Regions from separate parts of the Curtobacterium phoenicis genome, predicted to be linked through region 2. Evidence: riboswitches for the same ligand, from Rfam matches in the RefSeq annotation. Region 2 holds a riboswitch; the other holds the start of a gene.
What was found. A riboswitch is a leader RNA that binds a small molecule or an ion and turns the genes downstream of it on or off. The one in region 2 is predicted to bind thiamine pyrophosphate.
Positions count from the first base shown of each region.

Region 1: it holds a riboswitch for thiamine pyrophosphate, as region 2 does, so the genes downstream of both, thiM (hydroxyethylthiazole kinase) here and ABC270_RS06760 (ECF transporter S component) in region 2, are expected to answer to the same signal.

Region 1 covers NZ_JBDFLZ010000002.1:1,749,649-1,759,055, forward strand. The annotation lists gene ABC270_RS08575 (bifunctional hydroxymethylpyrimidine kinase/phosphomethylpyrimidine kinase) at 1-569, opposite strand, end outside; gene thiE (thiamine phosphate synthase) at 566-1,282, opposite strand; gene thiM (hydroxyethylthiazole kinase) at 1,279-2,172, opposite strand; TPP riboswitch at 2,161-2,255, opposite strand; gene ABC270_RS08590 (NUDIX domain-containing protein) at 2,324-3,268, shown strand; gene ABC270_RS08595 (MFS transporter) at 3,848-5,143, opposite strand; gene ABC270_RS08600 (GntR family transcriptional regulator) at 5,140-5,781, opposite strand; gene ABC270_RS08605 (phosphotransferase enzyme family protein) at 5,933-6,673, shown strand; gene ABC270_RS08610 (winged helix DNA-binding domain-containing protein) at 6,702-7,778, shown strand; gene ABC270_RS08615 (J domain-containing protein) at 7,875-8,831, shown strand; gene ABC270_RS08620 (RNA-binding S4 domain-containing protein) at 8,845-9,207, opposite strand; gene ABC270_RS08625 (hypothetical protein) at 9,250-9,407, shown strand, end outside.
Region 2 covers NZ_JBDFLZ010000002.1:1,365,672-1,375,078, reverse strand. The annotation lists gene ABC270_RS06770 (energy-coupling factor transporter transmembrane component T family protein) at 1-698, opposite strand, end outside; gene ABC270_RS06765 (ABC transporter ATP-binding protein) at 737-2,341, opposite strand; gene ABC270_RS06760 (ECF transporter S component) at 2,338-2,988, opposite strand; TPP riboswitch at 2,983-3,092, opposite strand; gene ABC270_RS06755 (hypothetical protein) at 3,191-3,514, opposite strand; gene glgX (glycogen debranching protein GlgX) at 3,645-5,852, shown strand; gene treY (malto-oligosyltrehalose synthase) at 5,849-8,317, shown strand; gene treZ (malto-oligosyltrehalose trehalohydrolase) at 8,314-9,407, shown strand, end outside.

The DNA.
Region 1 (9,407 bases), 380 kb from region 2:
ACCTCCCAGGCCCGGGCGACGAGCGCCGCGTCCCCGAGCACACCGCCACCGGGCCCGTCGCCCGCCGCGAGGTCGGGTGTGTCGCCCTCGGCGGCGGTCGCACCCGCGCCGGACGTCCGCCGTGCGAGGTCGGCGAGCACACCGAGCTCCGCCCGGTTCGGCGTGAGCAGGTCGGCGTGCGCGAAGAGCCCCGCGAGCGCGGTCTCGGCGTCGACGGAGAGCAACCGGTCGCCGCTCGTGGCCACCATCACGGGGTCCACCACGACGACCGGCGGCCGGTGCTCGGCGAGCCACGTCGTGACCGTCGACACGACCTCGGCGGTCCCGAGCATCCCGACCTTGACGGCGTCGATCGTCACGTCGTCCGACACGGCGTCGAGCTGTTCGCGCAGGAACGTCGTCGCCGGCAAGTGGACGGCGCGGACGCCGGTGGTGTTCTGCGCGACGAGCGCGGTCACGACGCCCATGCCGTAGCCGTCGTGGGCGGCGATCGCCTTGAGGTCCGCCTGGAGTCCGGCGCCGCCCGTCGGGTCGGTCCCGGCGATCGTCAGGACCCTCGGGACGGTCATCGGACACCTCCCTGGAGGCGCGGTGCAGCCGGCTGGTCCGCTGCGGTCCGCCACGCGGTCACGTATGCGGCAGCGGCCGCCCCGGGGTCGGCGGCCGCGCAGATGCCGGACACGACGGCCACCCCCGCCGCTCCGGCGGCGCGGAGCGACGGGACGTCGTCGAGGCCGACGCCGCCGATCGCGACGCACGGCAGATCGGTGGCGGCGGCGATCCGGCCGAACCCGTCGACGCCGAGCGGCGCGGGGTGGTCGGTCTTCGTCGTGGTGGGGTGCACGACGCCCACACCGAGCAGGTCGACCGTGCCGGCCGGCAGGGCACCGACGGCCGCGAGGTGCTCCGGCGTGTTCGCGGTCAGACCCACGTGCGCCGCAGGTCCGAGCAGGGCGCGTGCGACTCCCACCGGCACGTCCGACTGGCCGAGGTGGACGCCCGCGACGCGGTGTCCGGCGTGTCGTGCGGCGAGCACCACGTCGAGCCGGTCGTCGACCACCACCGTCGCCCGGTCACCCACGGCGTCGGCCACGGCGGCCGCCAGACCGAGGAGCTCCCGCGCCGACGCGTGCTTGTCCCGCACCTGCACAGTGCGGACCCCGGCGTCGACCGCGGCCCGGACGACACCCAGGACCCCGCGGCCGTGTCGACCGGCCAGCACGGTGTCCGTCACAAGGTACACCCCGAGGCCGTCCCGAGCCGTGTGAGCAGCCGGGATCACCGGACGCTCCGAGCCGGCCCGGCAGCGCTGGGGTCGGCCGCGGCCGTGCCGTCCTCGACGCGCACACGGGACCGTTCGACGACGTCCTCCGGGGTGAGGGACGCGAGCCGGTCGAGGAACAGCGGCTGGAACGTCCCCGGACCGCCGGCGTCCCGCGCGGCGAGTTCGGCTGCCACCGTGTACGCCACGGTCGCGGCCACGGCGGCGTCACCGGGGTCGACGGTCACCGACGCGAACGCGGCGACCACCGCACCGAGCGCACACCCGCCGCCCGTGATCCGGGTCAGCAGGTCGGTGCCGTTCGCCACCCGGACGGCGGTCCCGTCGGGGGTGACCACCAGGTCGACCGGACCCGACACGGCGATGGCCCCGGCGTGCCTCCCGGCCGATCCGCGGCAGGCGGCCCTCGCGTCGTCCGCGGCTGCCGTGGCGTCGGTCCCGCGGCCACCTGTCGTGCCGTCGAGCAGGGCGAGCACCTCCGAGGCGTTCCCCCGCAGGACGGTCGGCCGGAGCGCCAGCAGCGCACGCGCGAGGGCCGTCCGGACGGGGAGCGATCCGACCGCCACGGGGTCGAGCACCCAGGGCGTCCCGGTGCCGGCGGCCGCGGTCGCTGCCTCGACGGCGGCGTCCGCGGCCTCCTCGTGCGGCGTGCCGGTGTTCACGAGCAGCGCGTCGGCGACCCGGGCGAACGGGCCGGCCTCGGTGCGGACGTCGACCATGGCGGGGGAGGCCCCGACGGCGAGGAGCACGTTCGCCGTCACGTTCTGCACCACGGTGTTCGTGACGCACTGGACGAGCGGTGCCCGGGCGCGGACGGCCTCGAGCAGGTCGGCGCACCAGAGCACGAGGTCCGGCGCAGCGGTGGTGGGTACGGGCGCAGCAGTGCGCATGGACGATCCCTTCGCGAGTACGAGCTCGAGCAGGTTCGACGGGTGTGATCTCAGCCGCGGTCGCGGCACCCCGTGTCTCGATCGTCACCGTACACGACGCTCCGTGACCCGGAGCGGTCACACGGACAGGCCCGTGTGGGAAGGTGGGACGGTGCCCGAAGACCCTGGTGTGAACCGCCTCCCCGGTGCGGACGGCTCGACGCCGCCCGGGCCGCCGCCGGGCCCTCGTGACCCTGGGGACGCGTGGGCGATCGGCCCCGACGGCACCAAGGCGTGGGGTCGCTTCGGCGCAGCGGGCCTCCTCGTCGACGACGGCTCCGGTCGGGTGCTCCTGCAGCACCGCGTCGAGTGGAGCCACCACGGTGGTACCTGGGGCATCCCCGGCGGCGCCCGACACCAGGGCGAGGACGCCGTCACCGGAGCACTCCGCGAGTCCGCGGAGGAGGCGGGCGTCCCCGAGGACGGCATCGACCTCCGCCACACCGCGGTGCTCGACCTCGGGTTCTGGACCTACACGACCGTCGTGGGGCGCGCCTCCCGGCCGTTCGAGCCGGTGATCGCCGACCGCGAGAGCCTCGCGCTGTCCTGGGTCCCCGTCGACGAGGTCGGCGACCTGCCGCTCCACCCCGGCTTCGGTGCCTCGTGGCCGGCGCTCCGCGCGTCCCTCGACACCACGCCACGGGTCGTCGTCGACGCCGCGAACGTCGTCGGCAGCCGACCCGACGGTTGGTGGAAGGACCGCGCCGGCGCCGCGGCCCGCCTCGTCGACGGCGTCGCGGCGCTCGCCGCGGACGGCGTCGCCTCGGACGAGCTCGACCTCCCGTTCGCCCGCTGGTGGCCGCGATGGACTGTGGTGCTCGAAGGAGACGCCCGGGAGGCACGACCCACCCCCGACACGGCCCCCCGACCCGTCGAGGTGGTGCGCGCACCGGCGTCGGGTGACGACGCGATCGTCGGCGCGACCGAGCAGGCACTCGCGGCGGGCGACGCGCCCGTGGTCGTCGTGACGGCGGACCGGGAGCTGCGCTCCCGCGTCGCGGCGCTCGGCGCGGGTGTCCGCGGCCCGGCGTGGCTGCGGGACGCGCTGCCGCGCTGACGCACTGCGCTGACGAACCGCGTCGGTCGGTCGCGTCGGCCGGTCGCGCTGACGTGCCGTGCTGACCGGACGCACCGACCTGCGGCACTGGCCTGCCGATCCGCCCGCGGCACTGGCCTGCCGATCCGCCCGCGGCACTGGCCTGCCGATCCGCCCGCGGCACTGGCCTGCCGATCCCCCCACGGGACTGACCCGCCGCGTGTCGCCCCGGCGAAGGCTGCGCCGGCCCCTGTCGCTCCGCAGCGCGCCGCCCCATCGTGGGTCGTCGCGACGCACGGCTCGGCAGGCCGGGACGGTGCGGACGCGACTCCGCTCTGCGCCGTGGCCGATCCAGTGCACGAACCCCGGAGATCGTGCACCGGATCGGCCACTCGCGAAGAAGAGGGCATGTGTCGGCCGCGTCAGCAGCCGTCCGTGTCGCGACCCGCTGGAGGACCGCGGGGGTGTACGGGGCGGGGCAGTCCCGGTGGGCGGAGCACGGGGATCGCCCACCGGAACCGCCACCTGCGGAACGCAAGACGGCGTCCCGGTACTGCCGCGGCTGTGTCGGTGACCGACCGCCGGCGCGGGTCGGCGTGCTCAGGCCGGGACGTGCCTCCCGGACGACACCGCGATCGCGACCCACGAGACCACGCCGAGCACGACGACCACGGCGAGGACCACCGGGACGGCCACGAACCCCGCGACCGCGGCGATCACGGCGGGCACGAGGAAGCCCGCGTACGCCGCAGCGTAGAAGACCCCGGTCAACCCGGCGAGGTCGCGCGGGCCGGCGATCCGCTGGACCTCGAGCAGTGACGACACGAGCGCGAGACCGATGCCCGCGCCGATGACGACGTTCGCGCCGAGCCCGATCCAGACCGACTGCCGGACGATCGCGAGGGCGACGACCGCGATGCCGACCGTCATGAGCGCCAGGGCCACGACGAGGCCCCGCGCGGACGTCACGGAGTGCACGCGCTTCGCGACCGGCTGTACCGCGCTCGAGACGCCGAGGGCGACGACGGTCGCGGCGGTGGCGAACACGAGCCCCCACGTGCCGGTCGCGTCGGCGAGCTGCGTCGGGAGGTAGCCGTAGCCGATCGCCGCAGAGCCGAAGATCCACGGCGCCGCGACGAGCACGACGCGGGTGAAGCGACGGTGACCCGCGCTCGGGACGCGCAGCTGGCGCCACCAGGGACCGGGGAGCCCTCCGGTCGTGTTCGTCTCCGGGACGCGCCAGACGATGACGGCGAACGGCACGGCGACCGCGATGTGCACGAGGAACGGCAGGACCTCCGGGATCGGACCCCACTGGGCGATGACCCCGGCGACGAGCGCTCCGGACGCGGACCCCAGGGTGAACGCGAGCGAGGCGCGTCGGGCTCCGGCGCCGGCGTCCGCGCGGGTGTCGAAGCGGCCCTGCGAGAGCTCCTTCACCCAGCTGTTGCCGACCGCCATCGCGATGCCGACCGTGACGCCGGAGAAGAGCCTCCCGGCGGCGAGGAACGCGGGACCGAACGGCCCGAGTGCCAGGAGTCCGCTCCCGAAGACGGCGGTGCCGATGCCCACGAGCAGGAGCGGACGGCGGCCGTGCCGGTCGGACAGCGATCCCGCGACGAGCAGCGCCGGGGCGAGCCCGAGGACGTAGACGCCGAGGAACACGTTCACGAGCACGGACGAGTAGTGCTGCCGCTGCTCGTACATGAGCAGCAGCGGCGAGAACTGGTTGCCGCCCCAGGAACACACGAACACGGCACCCCAGGCGGCGACCCACGGCAGGACGCGACTGCGCTCCCGCGGCTGGGCGACCGACCCGGTGGTCGGCGCGCTGCGGGCGGTGGGCACGCTGCCGGTGGTGGGCACGCTGCCGGTGGTCGCGTCGGCCGTGCTCACAGGGCGCCCCGGTGTGACGCGACGTGGGCGCTCAGGACCTCGGCGTACCCGGTGGCGTCGCCGGCGCCGAGCGCGGCGGCGAGGGCGCGGTGGTCGTCGAGCGACGCCTGCAGCTGTTCGGGCCGGAGCCGCATGAGGTGGTGCCGGAGCCGCTGTTGGCGGTCGCGCAGGGTCCGCGCGAACATGATCGCGATCCCGTTCCGCGAGGCCTCGATGACCGCCCCGTGGAACTCGGCGTCCACCTCGACGAAGTGGTCCACGTCACCGGCGGCGACCGCGTCCTCCTGCTCGGCGAGCATCGACCGCAGCCTCGGCAGGACCTCCGCCGCACGACCGTCGGTGACGACCCGGGTCGCGGCGGTCGACTCGATCGCCTCCCGCATCTCGAGCACGTCGACCGCCTCGTTCGGGGACATCGGGCGCACGACGGCACCCTTCCGGGACTCGAGGGTGATGAGGCCCTCGGCGGCGAGGCGCAGGAACGCCTCGTGCACCGGTGTCCGCGACACGCCGATCTCCTGGCAGAGCGCGTTCTCACTGATCGCGGCCCCGCCGGGGAGGTCGCCGCGGATGACGGCGCGCTTGACGTGGTCGTAGGCGCGGTCGGACGCGGCCGCGGTGCTGATCGGAGACGTCACGGTCACTCAGACTACGCCTTGCATGCAACGCTGCACGCATTTCGAGCGGATGACGGTCCCGTGACGGCCCGACATCGATTGCGGCGCGCCTCGGACTCCGCCGATACGCTGGCCCCGACGTCAACGACGACGTCCGACAGGAGGTTCCCTGATGGAACGCATCACCAGGGCAGACGACCGGGTCCACCGCCCGGCGGGCCCGTGGACGCCCACCGTCCACCGGCTGCTCGAACACGTGCACGGGCACGGGTTCGTGGGTGTGCCGGAGCCGATCTCCCTCGGGGACGCCCTCGAGACGGTGTCGTTCGTCCCGGGCACCGCGGGGGACTACCCCTGGACCCAGGACATTGCGAGCGAGGCCGCGCTCGTCACCACGGCCCGCATGCTCCGGCACTACCACGACGCCGCGGCCGACTTCCCCCGCAGCGACGCCGACGTGTGGTCCCAGGCGGAGCGCGCCCCCGTCGAGACGATCGTGCACGGTGACTTCGCGCCCTACAACTGCGTCTACGACGGCATCGCGGCCGTCGGCATCATCGACTTCGACACGGCGCACCCCGGCCCTCGGGTCTGGGACGTCGCGAGTGCCGTGTACCGCTTCGCGCCGTTCACGACCGGGATCGTCGAGGGAGGCACGGCGTCGCTCGACCTCCGGCTCGGGAGGGCCGCCGAGTTCTGCCGGGCGTACGGCCTCGACGCGCGTTCACGGTCGGTCCTCGTCGACACCATGGTGTCCTCGCTCGTGGCACTCGTGACCACCATCGAGACCGAGGCCGCGGCCGGCGACCCGAAGTTCGTCAGCGACCTGGCGCACGGGCACGTCGAGCTCTACCGCGCCGACGTGGCGTTCATCGAGGAGCACGCGGAAGTGATCGCCGCCGCGGTCGCCTGACCACGGAGAAGCGCTGCCGCTCGTGTCCGTGACGCCGACCCCTGCGCGACTCCGGGCCGAACGTCTGGCCGCGCAGGGCATCGGCGTCCCCGGCAGGACGCCGACGGCCGCGGTCGCACGCATGACGGCCGTGCAGGGGCAGGACCTCGGTCAGGTGCTCTGGGCGATCGGGGTCCGCGCACCGGGGAGCACCCGCGAGGACGTCCGGGCCGCCTTCGACCGCGGCGAGCTCGTCCGGGGTTGGCCGATGCGCGGCACCCTGCACGCCCTCCGCCCGGAAGACCTCCGGCTGATCGCCTCGCTCACGGCCGACCGCACCGTCCGCTCGATCGTCCGCCGCGCCGCCGAGCTGGGGATCGACGAAGCACTCGTCAGCACGGCCCGGGACGCCACCGTCGGCGCACTCGGCGGTGGCCGCTCCCTCGTCCGCGACGAGCTCTTCGACCACTGGCGCGCCGTCGGCATCGACCCCGCCGGAGGCCGCGGCTACCACCTCCTGCTGCGCCTCGCCCTCGACGGACTGGTCGTCTGGGGCCCCACCGCCCGGGTCGGCCAGGGCATCGTGCTGCTCGACGAGTGGGCACCGGCGACCGAACCGGTGCCCGACCGCGACGAGGCCCTCCGTCGGGTCGTCACCGGGCACCTGCGAGGACGGGGACCGGTCACCGAGACCGACACGGCCGCGTGGACGAAGCTCCCGCTCGGGGACGTCCGCCGTGGCATCGCGGCCGCCGGGGACGCCGTCGAGCACCTCGGCGGAGGGTTCCTCGCCCTCGCCGACCGCCCGTCCGTCGGCGGTGTCCCCACCGGTCACCTGCTCCCCGGGTTCGACGAGTACCTGCTCGGCTACGCGGACCGCTCCGCACAGCTGCCCGTCGCGCACCAGGACCGCGTCGTGCCGGGCGGCAACGGCATCTTCCTGCCGATGGCCGTCGTCCGCGGCGTCGTCGTGGGGACGTGGACCCGGGCGGAGCGCTCCTCCGGCGTCCGCGTGACGGTCACCCCGTTCGCCCCGCTCGACCCTGCAGCGGTCCGCTCGCTCGAGGCCGCCGCCGACCGGTACGCTCGCTGGCTCGGCGCCCCGGTGACGTTCGCCGTCGCCTGACCCGCACCGCGCGCCCGGGTGGGCCCGCGGTCCCCAGCCAGCACGTAGCGCGTGTGCGGCTGACCCCGACGCTCCCTCGGGTAATGTCGCAGGGCCATGACCGACAGCCCGGCCGACGCCACCCCGTACGAGGTCCTCGGCGTCCCCGCCACCGCCGACGACGACGAGCTCCGCCGCGCCTACCGGAAGGCTGCCCGCGCGTCCCACCCCGACCTCGGCGGCGACCCCCAGTCCTTCCGACGCGTCCAGCTCGCCTGGGAACGCATCGGCACCCCCGCCGCCCGCCGCGCCTACGACGCCGGCTCCCGCCCGGGCTCCGCCCCGACGCACGAGGCCGGATCGGCAGCATCCGGCTCCTCGGCCTGGAGGCACGGATCGCCGCGCGACGCCTACGCACCCCCGTCGGCTCGTCGGGACTCCCGCCCCCGTGCCCGCTCCCACGGACACCCCGGCGGCCGGTCGCGCGAGGTCTTCCTGCAGGCCGAACGCGAGTGGGTCGGCCTGGGGGACCCCATCGAGGACCCGTACGACCCCGCGCTCATCCGCTCCGCACCCCGGCACATCCGACGGCTGCTCGCGGAGGCGCTCGCGGAGGAGGCGACGGCGTCGATCGTCGCGGACATGGGCATCGGCGTCACCGTCTGGCACGACCTCGACGCCGGACCCGATGGCAAGCTCGACCACGCCGTGCTCACGAGCTCCGGACTGTGGGCGCTCGAGTCCATCGACTGGGGCGGCCCCGTGCAGGTCGACGGCGGCGAGATCGTCGGCGAGACCCTCGCGCCGGGAGAGCGCCCCGTCAAGGAACTCGTCCGCGCCGCCCGTGCCGTGCAGAAGCAGACCCGCGTGCGCTTCACCGGCCGCATCCTCGTCGTGCCGGACTCCGCGGTCGACGAGGACGTCCAGCTCGTCGGCTCGCAGCGGAAGCCCACCGCGTTCGTCGTCAAGCGCAGCGCCCTGGCGTACGTGCTCTCCGGCGCCCTCTCGCCCGTCGGGTCGGTCGACGTGTTCGACGTCCGCGACCGCCTGCAGCAGACCGTCCGCTTCGTCTGAGCAGCGGCAGGCGTCAGTAGCCGCGGAGCTTCTCGAGGTCGCGGCGCTCCCGCTTGCTCGGCCGTCCGGCACCCCGGTCGCGCTGCGGCACGAACCCGGCCTCCTCGCGGGGGAGTCGCGGCGGGGTCCTGTCGTCGAAGTGCTTCGCCGCCTCGGGGGCGCTCGTCCGCTTGAGGATGATCCCGCGCACCACGACGATGCGGTCGAAGCCGTTCTGGCGCACCCGGACCTCGTCGCCGGGGCCGATCGGCTGCGCGGGCTTCGCACGCTCCCCGTTCACCCGGACGTGGCCGGCCTTGCACGCGGCCGTGGCGGCGGAGCGGGTCTTGGTGATGCGGACCGCCCAGATCCAGCTGTCGACCCGTGCCTTCTCCATCCCGACACCCTACGACGCCGCGCCCGCCCTACCCTGGGCAGCGTGACCACCGACCCCGCCGCCCTCGCACGCGCCCTCGCGCTCGGTGTGCTGCACGACGCCGAGCTCGGCGACCGGCTCGTCGTCCGCGCGCACCACGAGGACGGCGCGCGGGACGCCCTCGGCGAGCTGGTCGGGAGGACGGACACCACGGTGACGAT
Region 2 (9,407 bases):
TCCGGACCCGAGAAGCGCGCCGGCCGCGCCCAGGTCCGACGTCCGGGCGCTCCGAACCCCCGGGACTCCATGGCGACCGCGAGGGTGGTCCCGCGGCGGAGTGCGAGCACGAGCAACGCGAACGCCATCGACGCTGCGCGGCGGACCCGTCCGGTGTCGGCGAGGCCTCGTGCCCGGCGGGCCATGGCGAGCTGACGCCAGTCGTCGCCGAGCAGGGTGATCATCCGGACGGCCGCGAGCGCACCGAGCACGAACCGCGCCGGCAGCCGGAGCACCTGCGCGAGACCGTCCGCGAGGTCGGTCGGGTCGGCGCGGACGAACAGCACGACCCCGGGCAGCCCGATCGCGAGCACCCGGAGCGCGGTGGCGAGCGCGAGCGTCAGGGAGCCGTCCGTGACGTGCGCGAAGCCGAGGTCGAACCACTCCCGTCCGGAGGGCCGGCCGTACAGCGCGATGCTGAGCGCGGTGAGCGGGACCGCGAGGAGCACGGGCGAGGTGCGGAGCAGCAGGGTCCGCGGGGGGATGCGGAGCAGCGGCAGGAGCGCGAGCTCGAGCCCGAGGGCGACGGCCGCGGAGACCACGTCGAGGCTGAGGACGAGGAACACCCCCAGGCCGAGGACCCCCAGGAGCGAGGCGACGGGCTGGACGCCGCGGATCCCGCGGGCGGCGGGTGGCGGCAGGGGCCGGCCGGGAGGCACAGGGGACGTCCGGCGCGCAGGAGCGCTCGACGGGGCGGTCACCGCTGCACCCCCGGAGCCGTCGGGACTCCCGGAGCCGCCGGTACTCCCGGCGCCGCCACGGCGTCGGCGCGCGCGGCCGACGGCGTCGCCGGCACGTCCGTCGCGACGTCCCTGCGCGCGTCCCGCGGGCGGGTCACGCCGTCGGGAGCGAGCACCACCTCCTCGGCGTCGAGCGCCCGGACGAGGTCGCGGTCGTGCGTCACGGCGACGACCGCGGTGCCCGCGTCGGCCAGGGCACCGAGGTACCGCACGACCGACTCCCAGGTGGCGCGGTCCTGGCCCGACGTCGGCTCGTCGAGGACGATCACCGGCGGACGGCTCGCGACGACCGCAGCGATCGCGAGCCGCCGTTGCTCGCCACCGGACAGGGTGAACGGGTTGGCGTCCGCGAGGTGGGCGAGGCCGAACTCCTCGAGGAGCTCCGCGACCCGTTCGTCGGCGCCGACCTGCCCGAGGGCACGGGGTCCGGCGGCGACCTCCTCACGCACGGTCCGCGCGACGAACTGGTGCTCGGGGTCCTGGAAGACCGTGCCGATGCGTGCGGCGAGCGCTCGGCTCGACCACGCGTGCGGTGCCGTGCCGCTCCCGGCTGCGAGCTCGGGCGCCGCGGTCAGCGTGCCGTCCGCGGGTCGGAGCAGCCCGGCGAGCGTCAGGCCGAGCGTCGACTTGCCGACGCCGTTGGGACCGGTGACGGCGGTGACGTCCGCGGACCGGACGGTCAGGTCGATGCCCTTCCCCACGGGCTCTCGCCGGCCGCGGGCCGTGCCGAGCCGTGAGGCGCGCAGGAGCTCCGTGGAGCGACCAGGTCGGCACTGCCGAGCGCTCCCCCGGCCGGGCTCGGTGCCGGGTACCCAGACCCCGGCGGCCGTCAGCGCGGGACCGTGCGTCGTGAGCACCGTCTCGGGCTCGCCGTCCGCGACCACCCCGCCGCCGGGTTCGAGGAGCACGAGCCGGTCGACGAGGTCGAGCCACGTGCCGATGCGGTGCTCGACGACGAGGAGGGTCGCCCCGGTGGCGTCGAGCAGGGACCGGACGGCGTCGTGGACCTGGTCGACGCCGGACGGGTCGAGGTTGGCGCAGGGCTCGTCGAGCACGAGTGCCCCGGGCTGCATGGCGAGCACCCCGGCGAGCGCGAGTCGCTGCCGCTGCCCGCCGGACAGCTGCGCGGTGCTGCGGTCGAGCGGCAGGTCGAGGCCGACCACCTCGAGGGCGGTCCGGACACGCTCCCAGGTCTCCGCTCGCGGGACCCCGGCGTTCTCGCACCCGAACGCCACGTCGTCGCCGATGCGCGACATCACCGTGTGTGCCTCCGGGTCCTGCATCACCAGACCGACGCGGCCGCGGGCGTTGCGGGGCTCGGTGCCGTCGACGAGCACCGCGCCCTCGACCTCGGCGGCGGTGGCGTCGATTGCATCGGGCTCGTCCGGCAGCACGGCGGCGACGGCACGGAGCAGCGTGGACTTGCCCGCGCCGGACGGGCCGACGATCGCGACCCGCTCGCCGGGCTCGACGACGAGGTCGACGCCGCGGACCGCCCACCCGGGACGCTCCGGGTACCGCCACCCCCAGCCGTCGAACGCGATCCGGGCGCCGGTGGTCACCGGACGGAGCGCCGGCTGCTGTGCTCGCGACCGGCGGCGAAGGACGACAGCACCCCGGTGCGTGCGAGGGCCCGGACCAGGAACCACGAGCCGACCCCGGCGATCACCGCGCCGGAGATGACGGCGCAGACGATGTAGACCACCTTGAACCCGATCGCGTAGCCGGGGTACCAGAGGATCGAGTCGTTGATGCCGAGGGCGAGGCCGGCGGCGGCTCCGGCGAGCGCGACGACCGGCAGGCGGTAGACGCGGTACAGGAAGAGCGCGAGGACGAGCTCGGCGCCGAGGCCCTGCACGAGTCCGGCCTCGAGCGTCCCCCAGCCCCACTGCGTGCCGAAGAGCGCCTCGACGGACGCGGCGACGATCTCGCCGTAGAGCGCGGCGCCGGGCTTCCGGACGACGATCGCGACGACCGGGCCGGCGAGCAGCCACACGCCGCCGAACAGCGCCTGGGTGCCCGGCAGGAGGAGCGCCGTCGCCGCGCTGAGCGGCTCGTACGGGAACTCCCAGACCTTGAAGACGACACCGATCGCGACGGCGAGGACGCTGGCGACGACGATGTCGACGACCCGCCAGCGCAGCGAGCGCCGCGGGGCCGGGGCCGTCCGATCGGTCGTGGGGACGGTGGACTGGATGCGCGAAGGCATGGTGGTGACTCCTCCCTGCGCCGGCATGATCCGGATCAGGTTCGACGGTCGGAGCGCCATTCGCTCCCTCTCAGCCCGGTGACCGGACTCCCGTGTGTGTGCCAGCAGTGTACTGCTCGGGCGAGCCACGTTGCGCGCGGTGCGCGCGGGACGGCCTGGAGCCACGTGGCGGCGCCGCCACGTGCCTCCAGGCCGTCGTCCGCTACTTCTTGAGGACCCGCACCAGCTTCCGGAGCACCGTGCCGGTCACCCAGATCACCGGGATGCTCACCGCGAGCAGCGAGATGAGGTTCGGTTCGAACTCGAGGTCCTTGCCGGGACGACGAACGTACGCGCCGACCGGGATCGAGGTGCCGCCGCCACCACCGCCGCCGCCGTTCTCGTCGTCCCCGCCGCCGCCGAAGCCGAACCAGGCGATGGAGACCGGGATGAGCGTCTGGTCGCCGACCTCGACCGGCTCCCCGTAGTTCGTGCCGACCCCGACGGGGCGCACCTTGTCTGCGATCTGCGTCACGATGTTGGCCATGCGCGCGAGGCTACTCGGAGCTCCCTCCACAGGTGGGTGAGCACGGGCTGTCCGTCCACGACTGGGGCTTGTCTGCGGACGCGGACGGGTGGCGCCGATATGTTGGCGCCACCCACACCTGGAGGACCGCTTGCACACCTGGCCCGGCAATCCGTACCCGCTCGGCGCGACCTACGACGGCAGCGGCACGAACTTCGCCCTGTTCAGTGAGACCGCGGACCGCGTGGAGCTCTGCCTGTTCGACGAGGACGGCACCGAGGAGTGCGTCGACCTCGTCGAGGTGGACGCCTACGTGTGGCACGCGTACCTGCCGAACATCGGACCGGGGCAGGAGTACGGCTTCCGCGTGCACGGACCCTACGACCCGGCGAACGGCCTGCGGACGAACCCGAACAAGCTCCTGCTCGACCCGTACGCGAAGGCGACGAGCGGCGACATCGACTGGGACCAGGCGCTGTTCTCGTACACGTTCGGCGACCCGGACTCCACGGACGACCAGGACTCGGCGCCGCACATGATGAAGGGCGTCGTGATCAACCCCTTCTTCGACTGGCAGGGCGACCGGCCCCCGCGGATCCCCTACGGCGAGACGGTGATCTACGAGGCGCACGTCAAGGGGCTCACCGAGACACACCCGGACGTGCCGGAGGAGCAGCGCGGCACCTACGCGGGCGTCGCGCACCCGGCGGTCATCGCGCACCTCCAGCGACTCGGCGTCACGACACTCGAGCTCATGCCGGTGCACCAGTTCGTGAACGACTCGACCCTGCAGGAGAAGGGGCTGTCGAACTACTGGGGGTACAACACCATCGGCTTCTTCGCCCCGCACTCGCACTACTCGTCCGCCGGGGACCGCGGGCAGCAGGTGCAGGAGTTCAAGGCGATGGTGCGCGAGCTGCACCGTGCGGGCATCGAGGTCGTCCTCGACGTCGTGTACAACCACACGGCGGAGGGCAACCACCTCGGCCCGACGCTGTCCTTCCGCGGGATCGACAACGCCGCGTACTACCGCCTGGTCGAGGACGACAAGCGGTACTACATGGACACCACCGGCACGGGCAACTCGCTCAACGTCGGGCACCCGCACTCGCTGCAGCTCATCATGGACTCCCTGCGGTACTGGGTGACCGAGATGCACGTCGACGGGTTCCGCTTCGACCTCGCGGCCGCCCTGGCGCGGGAGTTCTACGAGGTCGACCGGCTCGCGGCGTTCTTCGAACTGGTCCAGCAGGACCCGATCGTGTCCCAGGTGAAGCTCATCGCCGAGCCGTGGGACGTCGGGCCCGGCGGTTACCAGGTCGGCAACTTCCCGCCGCAGTGGTCGGAGTGGAACGGCAAGTACCGCGACACCGTCCGGGACTTCTGGCGCGGGGAGCCCTCGACCCTCGGCGAGTTCGCGTCGCGCATCTCCGGTTCGGCCGACCTCTACGAGCACGACGGCCGGACGCCGAAGGCGAGCATCAACTTCATCACCGCGCACGACGGATTCACGCTGTACGACCTCGTCGCCTACAACGAGAAGCACAACGAGGCCAACGGCGAGGACAACAACGACGGCGAGAGCCACAACCGGTCGTGGAACTCCGGTGTCGAGGGCCCGACCGACGACCCGGAGATCACCGCGCTGCGACTCCAGCGTCGGCGGAACTTCCTCGCGACGCTGCTGCTCAGCCAGGGCGTGCCGATGATCGCGCACGGCGACGAACTCGGGCGCACGCAGTCCGGGAACAACAACGTGTACGCACAGGACTCCGCGATCAGCTGGATCGACTGGGAGCACGCCGACGACGACCTCGTGCAGTTCACGGCGGACGTCGTGAAGCTGCGGCACGACCACCCGACGTTCCGGCGGACGCGCTACTTCAACGGGCGTCCGGTCCGCCGGGGCGAGGGCGAACCGCTCCCCGACGTGGTCTGGCTCACTCCTTCCGGCGAGGCGATGGACCCGGAGGACTGGGACTCGGGCTTCGGCAAGAGCGTCGGCATGTACCTCAACGGCGACGGCATCCGCGGCCGTGACGCCCGCGGTGAGCGGGTGAGCGACGTCGCGTTCATCACCTACTTCAACGCGCACGACGGTGTCGTCACCTTCACCCTGCCGCCGGAGGAGTACGCGCCGGGCTGGACGGTCCGCATCGACACGGCCGACCCGGGCGCTCGCGAGGAGGTCCTCGACGCCGGTTCCGTGCTCGACGTACCCGCACGGTCGATGATCGTCCTCCGAGAGGAACCCGACCACGAGGTCCGGACCACCCCCGTGGACGCGACCTCCACCGAGCCGAGCACCCCGAAGAACCCGGCCGGAGCCCCCGCGCCGTCCGACGAAGGAACCCGATGAGCGCCAGGCGCGTCCCCACCTCCACCTACCGACTCCAGATCACCCCCGACTTCGACCTGTCGCAGGCGCGGGAAGTCGTCGACTACGTGCGCGACCTCGGCGCCGACTGGCTGTACCTGTCGCCCGTGCTGCAGGCAGAACCCGGTTCGCAGCACGGCTACGACGTCGTGGACCACACACACGTCGACACCGAGCGCGGCGGCGACGAGGCCTTCCGGGCGCTGGCCGAGGCCGCGCACGCGGCGGGGCTCGGTGTGCTCGTCGACGTCGTCCCGAACCACGTCGGGGTCGCCACGCCGTCGGTGAACCCGTGGTGGTGGTCGCTGCTCGAGCACGGCCAGGGCTCACCGGTCGCGTGGGCGTTCGACGTCGACTGGGCGGCCGCCGACGGTCGCATCCGCATCCCGGTGCTCGACGACCGCCTGCTCGACGCCGTCGAGCTCCGCGACGGCCGGCTCCACGTCGGCGAGACCGCGTACCCGACCGCTCCGGACACGGTGCACGAGGGCGACTCCGTCGCGGACGTGCACGACCGGCAGCACTACGAGTTCGTGCACTGGAAGCGCGCCGACCACGAACTGAACTACCGGCGGTTCTTCGCGGTGAACACCCTGGCGGCGATCCGGGTCGAGGAGCCCGAGGTCTTCGCCGCCTCGCACGGTGTGATCGGCGGGTGGTTCCGGGACGGCCTCGTGGACGGTCTGCGCATCGACCACCCCGACGGCCTGTACGACCCGGCCGGGTACCTCGACGACCTCGCCGAGCTGACCGGCGGCGCCTACACGCTCGTCGAGAAGATCCTCGAGCCGGGCGAGGAGCTGCCGGCGTCCTGGCCGGTCGACGGCACGACGGGGTACGACGCCCTCGGTGTGGTGGACCGCGTGTTCGTGGACCCCGCCGGCCGCGAGGCCCTGACCGCGGCGTCGGGAGCCGAACCGGCCGACTGGCAGCAGCTCACGCACGACACCCGACGCGGCATCGCCGACGGCATCCTCGGGAGCGAGGTCCGGCGCCTCGCGCGACTGCTCGCACCGACGACGGAAGGCATCCCCGAGGACCGCGTCGTCGACGCCCTCGCCGAGCTCATCGCGTCCTTCGACGTGTACCGGACGTACCTGCCCGAGGGCGGGCACCACCTCATCGCCGCGCTCGAACGCGCTGCCGAGGCACGTCCCGACCTCGACGACGTCATCGACCGGATCGCGCCGACGCTCATCGACCCGGAGTCCGCCGCCGCGGTGCGCCTGCAGCAGACCTCCGGCATGGTGATGGCGAAGGGCGTCGAGGACACCGCGTTCTACCGGACCTCCCGCCTGACGAGCCTGAGCGAGGTCGGCGGCGACCCGAGCGTGTTCGCCGTGTCGGTCGCGGGATTCCACCAGGCACAGCGCGACCGCCTCGGCAGCTGGCCGCACACGATGACGACGCTGACCACCCACGACACCAAGCGGAGCGAGGACACCCGCGCCCGCATCGCCGTGCTCGCCGAGATCGCGGACGAGTGGTCGTCGACCCTCGACCGGCTGCGGTCGCTCGCACCGCTCGAGGACGGCGTGCTCGCCGACCTGCTGTGGCAGGCGATCGTCGGGGCGCGGCCCGCCAGCCGGGAGCGCCTGCACGCGTACGCCGAGAAGGCATCGCGCGAGGCCGGCGACAGCACCACGTGGACGGAACCGGACGAGGACTTCGAGCGTCGGATGCACGCGCTCGTCGACGCGGCGTTCGACGACCCGGCCGTGGTCGCCGTCCTCGACGCGCTGGACGAGCGGATCGACCAGGCCGGCTGGTCGAACGGCCTCGGCGCCAAGCTCGTGCAGCTCACCGCCCCCGGTGTGCCGGACGTCTACCAGGGCACCGAGACGTGGGACCGCTCCCTCGTCGACCCCGACAACCGCCGCCCGGTCGACTACGCCGAACGCCGCCACGTGCTCGCGACCCTCGACGGACCGGAGGAGTCCGGGCCCGAGCGCCTGCCCGTGATCGGCCTCGACGGCGCCGCGAAGACGCTCGTGACGAGCCGCGCGCTGCGCCTGCGACGAGACCACCCCGAGCTCTTCACCCGGTACCTCGGGCTCGAGACCAGCGGCGTCGCCGCAGACCACGTGGTCGCGTTCGACCGCGGCGGCGCCGTGACCATCGCGACGCGCCTGCCGATCGGCCTGGAGCGCGTCGGTGGCTGGGGCGACACCCTGGTGCACGCGACTCCCGTCGAGCGTGTGGACCTGCTGACCGGGAGGCGCGTCCCGGCATCCCGGGGCATCCCCCTCGCCGAGGTGCTCGCCGACCTCCCCGTCGCCCTCCTCGTGCCCGCCGCCGTCGCCGACGGCACGGAGCGCGAGTCCGCCGGCGCGGCCGCTGCCGTTGCCGCGTCGGACGGCGACACCGCCCACCCGTCGAGCACGATCGACGACGAACCCGAGTCCGAGGCGCAGGCCGAGGTCGAGATCCTGGAAGGCCACGCATGACCGTCCCCGCCCGTTACGCCGTCTGGGCGCCGGACCCCGACCGGGTCCGGCTCGTCGTCGACGACGTCGAGTACCCGCTGACCCGCGGCGCAGACGACTGGTGGACCACCGACGCGGTGCTCCCCCACGTCGGCGCCCGCTACGGCTTCCGCATCGACGACGACGACGCGGTCTGCCCCGACCCCCGGAGCCGGTTCCAGCCCGAGGGGGTGCACGGCCTGTCGGAGGTCGTCGACCCCGGACGCTTCGCCTGGACCGACGACGCCTGGACCGGTCGCCCGGCCCGCGGTGGGGTGATCTACGAGATGCACGTCGGCACCTTCACGCCCGAGGGCACGCTCGACGCCGCGGCCGCACAGCTCGAGCACCTCGTCGAGCTCGGGGTGTCGTTCGTCGAGGTCCTCCCGGTCAACGGCTTCAACGGCGAGTGGAACTGGGGCTACGACGGCGTCGCCTGGTACGCCGTGCAGCACTCCTACGGCGGGCCGGACGCGTACGACCGCTTCGTCGACCGGGCGCACGCGCTCGGGCTCGGCGTCGTCCAGGACGTCGTCTACAACCACCTCGGACCGAGCGGCAACTACCTGCCGTTGTACGGGCCGTACCTGCTGCAGGGCCTCGGCAACACGTGGGGCGACTCCGTGAACGTGGAGCACCCCGAGGTGCGGCGCTACGTGCTCGACAACGTGCGGATGTGGTTCCGCGACCACCACGTCGACGGGCTCCGCCTCGACGCCGTGCACGCGATCCGCGACACCACCCGGCCGCACATCCTCGCCGACATGGCCTCCGAGACCGACGCGTACTCGGCGTTCGTCGGGCGGCCGCTGTCGCTCATCGCGGAGTCGGACCTCAACGACCCGGTCATGTTCCGTCCGCGGGAATCCGCCGGGTACGGGCTCGCCGGGCAGTGGTCCGACGACTTCCACCACGCCGTGCACGTCGCGCTGACCGGCGAGACGAACGGCTACTACGGGGACTTCGCGCCGCTCGGCGCGCTCGCGAAGGTGCTCGAGCACGGGTTCTTCCACGACGGCACCTGGTCGTCGTTCCGGAAGAAGCGGCACGGGCGGCCGATCGACCGCGGGAC